DNA from 3 places in the Paraburkholderia edwinii genome. Region 3 is predicted to be linked to each of the others. Evidence: riboswitches for the same ligand, from Rfam matches in the RefSeq annotation. Region 3 holds a riboswitch; each other region holds the start of a gene.
The links. A riboswitch is a leader RNA that binds a small molecule or an ion and turns the genes downstream of it on or off. The one in region 3 is predicted to bind cobalamin.

Region 1 (3,269 bases), on a different replicon from region 3:
CGCAAGCGGGGTGTACTCGGTGTCGTATTTTCCGGCTGACCCGAAGCTCGAGCGCACGCTGTACATCGATCAGTACAGCGGCGCAATACTAAAAGACATTCGCTACGGCGATTACGGCGCGGTGGCAAAGGCAGTGTCTTACGGTACGTCGCTGCATATGGGCCGCTACTTCGGCCTTGCGAACCAGCTCGTTTGTACGGCGATTTCGCTTGGACTGGCAACGCTCGCCGCGACGGGCTGCGTGATGTGGTGGAAGCGCCGGCCGGCAGGCACGCTCGGCGCCCCCGCGCGCGAGCGTGCTGGTGTGCCGATGCGAGGCTGGAAGGTCGGCCTCGTTGTGCTTGGCCTTGTGTTTCCGCTGATGGGAGCGACGCTGGTCGCGGTCTGGCTGATGGACCGCATGTTGTTCGGCCGCGAATCGCGGCCGGTCGCAGCGTGACGCCATAAGGCATTTTCGTGCATAGGAGAACGACATGACGGCCACACGAGCATTCTTTCTGGTTGCGGCATCGTTCGCATGGGCGGGAAGTGCTACCGCCGCCCCGGCAACGATGATGGTGTCCGACTGCTGGATCCGGCTATTGCCCGGCGATCTGCCATCGGGCGGTTATTTCAGCGTCATGAACATGGGCCATAAGCCGGTCGACCTGCTTCGCGTGCAGACCGACGCGTACGGCAGCGCGATGCTGCACCAGACGGTCAGCAACGGCAGTATGTCGAAGATGGACATGGTGGATAAAGTCAGTGTGCCTGCCGATGGCACGCTTGCATTCAAGCCAGGTGGATATCACGTGATGCTGGAGCAGCCGAAACGGCCGCTCAAGGTCGGCGACAGGATTCCCTTCATATTCGTCTTCAGCGACGGCGAGCATCTGCAAGCCGAATGTGAAACGAAAAGTCCGGCCACGATGGGTCACTGAGACGGCATCCGCACGAAACCCGGCGTGCATGCCGTAAGGTATCGCGCACAAACGCATTTGTTATTCGTCCAGGCGTTTTCCGCGCGATAATCGGCGGCACGATGGTTGCCGCAAGGCATTAATAGGGAATATGGTGAGGCGATTGTCAAGGCCATAGCTGTGCCCGCAACTGTGAGCGCGGAGCCCGGCGCGATGAAGACACTGGGAAACCGGGAAGGCGGCGCCGGACGATGATGCGTGAGCCAGGAGACCTGCCACTGCCCGGGACGTCGACACCCCCGGTCCTGGCCGCCCGTGTCGGGTGGCTCAAACCCTGGCATGCGAGGACATTCATGCAACGGCAATACCTTTCCCGTCTCTTCGATGATGGCGCACACGCACTGCGCGGTAAGGTCATCGGGATTTTTTCGCTGCTTATCGCAGGAAACATCGGCATCTGGATCTGGGCGCTAACGGCGCTGCATGGGCGGCCCGGCCTTATCGGTACCGCAGTGCTTGCCTATACGTTCGGTTTGCGTCATGCAGTCGACGCCGACCATATCGCCGCGATCGACAACACCACGCGCAAGCTGATGCAGGGTGGCAAGCGACCCGTCGCAGTGGGTTTCTTCTTTTCGTTGGGCCACTCGACGATCGTCATTGCACTGTCGGTCGCGGTGGCGTTTGCGGCGGTCACATTGAAATCGCGCTTTGAAGACATGAAGGCAATCGGCGGTGTGATCAGCACATCCGTCTCAGCCGGCTTTCTGCTGGTGCTGGCTGTGGTCAACGTGTTGATCCTCGTGTCGGTCGTGAAAACGTTCCGGCGCGTGCAGCGCGGCGAGCGGCTGGTCGAAGAAGACCTGGACATGCTGCTCAACAAGCGCGGCTTCCTCTCGCGCGTGTTTCGTCCGCTGTTCCGGCTGGTCACGCGTAGCTGGCATATGTATCCGATCGGCTTCCTGTTTGGACTGGGCTTCGATACGGCGACAGAAGTTGCGCTGTTCGGCATCTCTGCCGCGCAGGCTGCCGACGGCATGTCGCTTGCGACCATCCTGGTCTTTCCGGCACTGTTCACCGCCGGCATGTGCCTGATCGATACGGCGGATGGCGTGCTGATGCTCGGCGCGTATGGTTGGGCCTTCATGAAGCCGGTGCGCAAGCTCTACTACAACATCACGATCACCTTCGTTTCAGTGGTAGTCGCCGTGCTGATTGGTGGCATTGAAGCGCTGGCGTTGATCGCAGACAAGCTCGATCTGAAGGGGGGCTCGTGGGACCTGATTGGCGCCGCGTCGGAGAACTTCGGTTTGCTCGGCTACGCGGTGATCGGCGTCTTCGTCGCGAGCTGGCTGATTTCTGTGCTGTTCTACAGGTTCAAACGCTACGACGATTTGCCGGTCAATCTCGGCTGACAGAGTCTCACCACATGGACTTGGCAGATGACCGCTTCACGTCTGGAAGCAGTCATCTGCAGGGTGGACTCGAAGGTCTGCTCAGGGTCGGGAGCGGAAGCTCGGTGTCCGGCAGTGCACGTTCGATTTGGAGCGCGGAGCAGTCGTGGAGGCCCGGACGTCACCATCGAGAGGGTGAGATCAAGTTGCTGATTGAGCGTTCGCTATCGGCCCGCGGCGGGCGTTAGCAAAGGCGTCGACGAGCAAACCACGACTCTCCTTGCGCCTCGCGTGAGAGCCACGTAGAGGTGTTGTGCAGTCATGCGCTCGGGCTCAAGAATGACCGCGACGTCAGCCTCCAGACCTTTCAGAAGAAGCGTGCTTCCAACGGCGCGCCGACCCAGCGGCCGACCCCGATGACGGTTTCGCTCGCGAGCCTGAATTGCCGCGCCAATGAACCCACCTTCGCCGCCGGCGGCTCTAAGCGCTGAGATGCAGCAGTGCAGCACTTCGGGTCGGTAAACGCGCGCACCGCGTTGGTCCGCGAGGGACTGGAGCAGGTCAATTGAAGTCGCGTGGCTGGGAGCAGCCATAAACGTTACTGCTGCGACTTCTGCTGGCGTTGCGGGCGTGCGGGCTCGGCCGCCTCGTATCGTTTCGACTCGCGTGAGCAAGTTTGCAGCACCCACCCCGGTCATCAGTGATGTTGCGAACTCGGCAATTTGTCGCAGCGCGTTGGGACTTGCCAAATCGAACTGGCGGGCGAAGTTCACTAGGTCTCTTAGGTCGACAGCCTCGACGGAAGTGGCGCCCGGCGTCTGCATGGTGAGTTGATGGCGACCATTGACATTGATGGAGTCGCCTATGACGAGAACGCGGCCGTCTCGGTTTGGTGCTTCTGTCCGCGCGGCCACCAGTCGCTGCTGCAGTTCCGCACCGCGGGTTAGCTGAACCCACTGAACTGCCTCTGGCGCTC
Region 2 (3,269 bases), 820 kb from region 3:
GCGGGGGAGACGACAAGCCGGGTTGAGGCGCGTTTTATGTGATGGCGGGACGCGCACGGTTGGGCGGACTAGCCGCGATCAAATCGCGGGATGGCTTGCGGGAACCGTCGATAACAGGTACGATTTGTCCGTTGAATTTGCTGGGGCGTCGGACCAGCTTTTCGTTACCCGGGCGAGCAAATTCATCAAGCTTCCAGGCCGCTCTCGAGCGGCCTTTCCTTTTTCTGGTCTCCCGTTATTTGCGGGCGGGTTTGCGTACGATTTTGCGTACGTTTCGCTGGCGGAATGTCTCCCTTCGGAATAACGGAAAACAACTCCGCCTTCGGCTTGCGAGCCAGCAGTTCAAGCACAGCCTCATCCCTGACCATTGAACCGTAACCGTCCGCCCGAGGAACGGTGCTCTTTACGACGGTCATTTTCGACGAACCGTGGACGACCGATGTTTCCGCGAGCGAACTACGGATCTGGCATAGAACGTCGTCGAGCTGGTATTGATCCTTGACCACGCGGCTTTGGTGGATGTGACGCCCGAGCAGCAAGATTTCAGGATCGTCGAGCCCCGGCAGTCCGACGGAAAGCCGTAGCCTTGAGATCGCCTGATGCTGATCGTCGGTCAGCCGGCCGACGGCAATTGGCTTGACGCGCTCGCCTTCGGCTATGCGACTCATGTGCGCGCGAATCTCGTTATCAATGTTCGGGTAAAGCGGCATCGCTCGGTATCGTCCGGTATCGTTGTGCCGCTCGCCTATGACCGGCTATGGGGTGACGGGCGATGATACCGGTGCGCCGTTCGCTGCGAAATCTGCCGAATGGCCTATCTACGGCTTCGATTAAGGCAATGTGCGCTTGCCAGGCGGTGCTTCGCGCTATGGCTGCAAGTTCGCTCGCGCGTCAGGCCACCACGCCCAGCCGCGCTTCGAATACCGTAATTCGATTGTTGCGAGCGGCGCGATTTCGATTTGCGTGAATGCCGCGGCAGGCGCGTGCAGTACATGGATGAGCGCCGCGCGCAACACGGCCGCATGTGTAATTGCGATGACCGTGAGATCAGCCAGATCGTCATTCGCTAGCGCGTCGAGCCACGCGCCGACGCGTGCGACAACCGCTTCGAACGATTCGCCGCGCGGTGGTGCCGCAGCTGGATCGCGCAGCCATGCATCCAGTGCCTGCGGCGCCTGCACGACGATATCGGCGACGCGCGCGCGTCGCCAATCGCCGTAATCCGTATCGGCAAGCCCGGCGGCGACTGTCGCGTTCAAGCCAAGCGCCTGTGCCGTGTCGCGCGCGCACGCTGCGGGACTCGTCAATGCACGTACTTCGCGTGCACCGTCGAATGCGAAGCGGGCGCGCTGCGCATACGCGTTCGCTTCGGCGAGGCCGCGCGCGTCGAGCGGCTCGTTCGCGTCCGCGAACGTCGCGCTGCGTTGCGCCGCAGTCGATGCGTGGCTGATCAACCAGAGACGTGTCTGCATGTCATGTCGTTCGAGTGCACGGGCCGCACGCCTGCGCACATTCGCACGGCTCGCGAAAAGCTTTCATTAGGCCGCACAGTTTAACGCGTAGAATAAGCGCTACTCGAAGCGCGGAAGCCGGTGCAAGCCCGGCGCGGTCGCGCCACTGTAATCGGCCATATCGATGGTCCGGGAGTCAGACCCAGCTTCGTGCCATTTCCTTCAATCGAACTATCGGGGCGCGTAACCCCAGGGAGATATCCGTCATGTCCGACGCTGTTTTCAAGCCGATCGACGCACTCGAACCCGCCGCCCAGCCCACGCCCATTCCGCTGCGCGAGCTGTTGCCGTGGGTTGTCTTCGGCGGCCTGCTGTTGTTGCTCGCGCTCTATTTCATCGGCGCCGAACAGGGCGCGACTTCGCTGATTCCCGGCATGTACGTGCACGAATTCGTCCACGACGGCCGCCATCTGCTCGGCTTCCCCTGCCACTGACGCAGGAGCGAACCATGGTAGGTAAATTGCTGGTGCGCGGCATGCTCGCAGGCATCGCCGCGGGGCTGCTCACATTCGGTTTGGCGCGCGTGGTCGGCGAGCCGCAGGTCGACCAGGCTATTTCATTCGAAGAAAAAACCGACGCGGCGAAGGGCGAAGCACCCGAGCCCGAACTCGTGAGTCGCGGCACGCAGGCGGGTATCGGCCTCTTTACCGGTGTCGTCGTGTATGGCGCTGCTGTAGGCGGGCTCTTCTCGTTGACCTTCGCATATCTGTATGGCCGCGCCGGGAAGTTGAGCGTGCGTGCACTGTCCGCGTGGCTCGCGCTCGGCGCGTTCCTTGCAATCGCAATCGTACCGGCGCTCAAGTATCCGCCGAATCCGCCGTCGGTCGGCGACCCGGAGACGATCGGCTATCGCACCGGGCTGTATTTCCTGATGATCGTCATTTCGCTGACCGCCCTCGTGTTTTCAATGAAAGTGCGGCGTCGCGCGGCTGTGCGCTTCGGCGCATGGAACGGATCGATCGTCGCGGGACTCGTCTTTATCGTGATCATCGCGGCGGTGCAGACTGGCTTGCCGGTCATCAACGAAGTGCCGGATGCGTTTCCGGCAGTCGTACTGTGGAAGTTCCGTGTTGCCGCGCTCGGCATGCAGGCGGTGTTGTGGGCGGCGATCGGTTTGCTGTTCGGCGCGCTCGCCGAACGCTTGCAGCGCTTGTCGCGCGCGGCGCGTCCGGAGCAGCGACTGGCCGGTTAAAGCGCGCGCTGGTGTCCGCCTTCCGCGGCCTGCACGGCAACCCCGTGCAGGCCGTTTTCATTGGTAGCCTGTTCGACCAGCTCGAGAAACCGTGCGAGACACGGGTTCCGGTTCGTCGCTAGCCAGACGAGCACCTGGGAAATCGACGGCGCCTGCGCAAGCGACTTGAACACCACGCCCGCCAGTTGAGCACGCTGCATCGACGTCGGCACGAGCGCGACCCCCGCGCCTTCGTCGACGAGACTCAGGACGGTTTGCTGCAGACGCACTTCGAAGCGCACATCGGGCTCGAACCCACCCGTGCGGCAGTGTTCGACGATCGTCGTATGCAGTCCCTCGCCAACCTCTCTCGCCGCGATGACGAACGGCTCATGCGCAAGCTGCGCAATGGCGAGCCGCCTCGCGCGGGCGAGCGGATGCCGGCGCGGCAGCGCGACGCACAGCGGCTCGGTAAGCACGGTGCGGGCGGCCAGGCCATGGGGTGGGGCGCCCGACAGCATGATCGCCGCATCGAGCTGCCCGTCGAGCACCTGCGGCGCGAGATCGTTCGAGACGATTTCCCGCAG
Region 3 (3,269 bases):
AGGGCGCAGTCATTTGTCCGGCATGGGACACCGCTGATGCCGCCGCGATCTGCTCGCGCGAAAAAACGTGCAGCGGCAGCGCATGGCGCGCGCAAAACCCGACAATGCCCGGTTCGTGAGCCTTGATGTCGATGGTGGCAATTGCGCGGACGTCGTCGATGGAGTGTGGGCCGAGCGCGCTGAGCACGGCCGCATCGATCTGTTCGACGCTCGCGCCGCGCTTGCAGCCGATGCCGACGGCGAGCCGCTTGATTGGCCGATTCATCGCGCGCCGCCGTGTGAATTGAGGAAAACCGTGGTGAAAAGTGCAGAAAAAAGCGCGAGGCAAAGCGCGCGGAAAACCGCGGGAAAACGCGCAGGACGAACCGCGGCTCGAAGCGCCGTCGTACGGAGAACCGCGCTGAGATGCGCGGAATAAAGACGTGTCATGCAATGCCACATAGCGTGCACGGCGGCGGCAAGCGGTAGCGATCAGTTGCTTGCGGTTGTATGCGATTACGCCGTGCGTGGGCGCCCGTATCCGTCCCCCGCGGAACCGGCGACTGGCGACCGTGACGTTCGCCCCCTCGCATCCGGCCGGTATCCGGGCTGACGGCCTCATGCGCATCGCCTTCCCATCGGCGGATGGCCGACAGTGGCATCGAAACGCATGCGCGGACATGAAATCCGCAGGCCGCTTACCGTTGGCGGGGACAGCACAGGTCGGGCGCCTGCCGGCGCTTCCTGTTTCCCGTTTAACCGCATATGAGCGCTACGCGCAGATGCGGCACCGGACGCGGGCATACGATAGCACATGAGCCCTTCGTCGCCGGGTGGACGAGGCGGCGTCGGCAGCCCCCAGCCTTGACGCTTCCCCCTTACCGCGCCTACACTCGCACGCACTTCTGGTGCTCGCGCGCGCCGTCCGGCGCGCGCAGTTAAACGGGAAACAGCAGGCCTGAATCCTGCCCGATGCGTTGTGCCGAATACGGCTGCCGCATCATCGCTTCAGGTCAACCTGTGCTGCCCCCGCAACGGAAGGCGAGCGCATCGCGGTGGTTGCGATGCAGAGCCGGCTTCGAGGTCCGCGCGCAAGGCCGCGCGGGCAGGCAAACCACTGCGCGAGAAACTGTTCACTCGTGTGGGAAGGTGAAGCGGCGCTCTCGCCAGCCCGGATACCGGCCAGAAGTCCAAGGGTTGACGCCGCGGGGTTGCGGCGTTCCGTCCACCATTTCGCGGCCTGATGTCGCATCTTGTCTGGCACAGGGTGTCGGCCATCGCGCCGCGATTCACATTCGCGAAGTCGCCATGCAAACCCAGATGCGCAAAATCCCGGTGACGATCGTCACGGGCTTTCTCGGCAGCGGCAAGACCACTCTGCTGCGCCATATTCTTCAGCACAGCGGCGGACTGCGGGCCGCCGTCATCGTCAATGAATTCGGCGAACTCGGCATCGACGGCGAAATCTTCAAAGGCTGCGGCATCGGCTGCGACGAAGACGGCCGCGAAATCGAAGGCCAACTGTACGAGCTCGCGAACGGTTGCCTTTGCTGCACCGTGCAGGAAGAGTTTTTTCCCGTGATGGAAAAGCTCGTCGAGCGCCGCGACCAGATCGATCACGTGCTGATCGAAACGTCGGGCCTCGCGTTGCCCAAGCCGCTCGTGCAGGCGTTCAAGTGGCCGTCGATCAAGAACAGCTTTACCGTCGATGCGGTGGTGACCGTTGTCGACGGTCCGGCTGTGGCGAGCGGCCAGTTCGCCGAAAACCCGGTCGCCGTCGATGCGCTTCGCCAGGCGGATCCGAACCTCGATCACGAATCGCCGCTGCACGAGCTGTTCGAAGACCAGCTGTCCGCCGCGGACCTCGTGATCCTCAACAAGATCGATCTGCTCGACGACGCGCGTGCGCAAGCGGTCGAAGCGACGATCCGCGAAGAGATTCCGGCGCAGGTGAAAGTGGTGCGCGCGCAGAACGGCCAGCTCGATCTGCACGCGCTGCTCGGGCTCGAGTCCGCGTCGGAGGAGACGATCCATCTGCGCCACGATCATCACGGCTCGGCCGACGACCCCGACCACGCCGACCATCACCACGACGAATTCGATTCGGTGGTCGTCAGCGCCCACGCCCCGTCGCGCGAAGCGATGATCGCCGCACTGCAGCGCGTGGTCGAGCAGCACACCGTGTATCGCGTCAAAGGCTTCGCGGCACTGCCGAACGCGCCGATGCGCCTCGTGATTCAGGGCGTCGGACGCCGCTTCGACAGCTATTTCGATCGACGCTGGCGGCCTGAGGAACTACAGGGCGAAGCAACGGCGAGCCCTCAGGCGAGCCGCTTCGTGATGATCGGCGAAGACCTCGAGCAACCGGTGTTGCAACGCGCGCTCGATGAGGCGCTGAGCACGCAGGCAGCACAACAGGCCTGATAGGCCCAGCGCGGGCGCGGCAGCTCTCCGCCACGCCCGTGCGCCACGAATACAAGGCGGCACGAACATGCATTTGCTGCGCACCACGCCGGGCGGCTTCGTCGACGATACGAAGGGCGTGATCCGGATCGATCAGCGGCCCGCGGAGATCGTTGTACTGAGCTCGGCCGATACGACGCTGTCGCTGCTCGCGAGCGTCGTGTCGCGCCTGCCGGCCGGTTTCCCGAGCGTGCGTCTGGCCAACGTGACGTACCTGCGGCAGCCGGCTTCGGTCGATTTTTACGTCGAAGACGTGTTGCAGCATGCGCGCGTGGTCGTGGTCGATCACCTCGGCGGTGAAGCGTACTGGCCGTATGGCATCGAACAGGTGGTCGCGCTCGCGGAGCGCAAGCAACAGACGCTCGCGATGTTCTCCGGCGACTTGCAGGAAGATCCGAACCTGATTGCGCGCAGCACTGCCGATGCGGCGCTGTGCCATCAGCTATGGCGCTATCTGCGCGAAGGCGGCCCGCAGAACGCCGAGGCTTTTTTGCGCTGCATCGCGTGGCGCGCGCTCGGCTTCGGGCGTGAGCCCGCCTTGCCGGTGCCGCTGCCCGCAGCCGCGCTCTACCACCCGTCGCATGACACGCCGACGGTGGCCGACTGGCAGGCCCGCTGGCGCGCCAATGCCCCTGTTGTAGCGATCCTGTTCTACAAGGCGCATCTGCAGGCCGCCAACACGGCCGTGTTCGACGCGCTGATCGATGCGCTCGAAGCGCGGCGGATGAATCCGCTGCCGATAGCGATCACGTCGCTAAAGGATGCTTTGAGCCGCGACGTCGTCGACCAGTTGTGCGCGCAACATCATGCATCGCTCGTGTTGAACA

Region 1: linked by a shared signal. The riboswitch ahead of KZJ38_RS21485 (HoxN/HupN/NixA family nickel/cobalt transporter) and the one ahead of cobW (cobalamin biosynthesis protein CobW) in region 3 are both predicted to bind cobalamin.
Region 2: linked by a shared signal. The riboswitch ahead of KZJ38_RS34510 (CbtB domain-containing protein) and the one ahead of cobW (cobalamin biosynthesis protein CobW) in region 3 are both predicted to bind cobalamin.

What each region holds. Positions count from the first base shown of each region.
Region 1 is NZ_CP080095.1:4,834,309-4,837,577, reverse strand. Features, by position in the region: gene KZJ38_RS21495 (PepSY-associated TM helix domain-containing protein) at 1-439, shown strand, start outside; gene KZJ38_RS21490 (copper chaperone PCu(A)C) at 474-920, shown strand; cobalamin riboswitch at 1,006-1,193, shown strand; gene KZJ38_RS21485 (HoxN/HupN/NixA family nickel/cobalt transporter) at 1,253-2,314, shown strand; gene KZJ38_RS21480 (UvrD-helicase domain-containing protein) at 2,518-3,269, opposite strand, start outside.
Region 2 is NZ_CP080096.1:2,946,949-2,950,217, reverse strand. Features, by position in the region: gene KZJ38_RS34525 (dienelactone hydrolase family protein) at 1-26, shown strand, start outside; gene KZJ38_RS34520 (hypothetical protein) at 186-710, opposite strand; gene KZJ38_RS34515 (histidine phosphatase family protein) at 867-1,472, opposite strand; cobalamin riboswitch at 1,532-1,676, shown strand; gene KZJ38_RS34510 (CbtB domain-containing protein) at 1,718-1,945, shown strand; gene KZJ38_RS34505 (CbtA family protein) at 1,960-2,703, shown strand; gene KZJ38_RS34500 (LysR family transcriptional regulator) at 2,700-3,269, opposite strand, start outside.
Region 3 is NZ_CP080096.1:2,129,971-2,133,239, forward strand. Features, by position in the region: gene KZJ38_RS31230 (cobalamin biosynthesis protein) at 1-265, opposite strand, end outside; cobalamin riboswitch at 558-789, opposite strand; cobalamin riboswitch at 869-1,180, shown strand; gene cobW (cobalamin biosynthesis protein CobW) at 1,288-2,403, shown strand; gene cobN (cobaltochelatase subunit CobN) at 2,471-3,269, shown strand, end outside.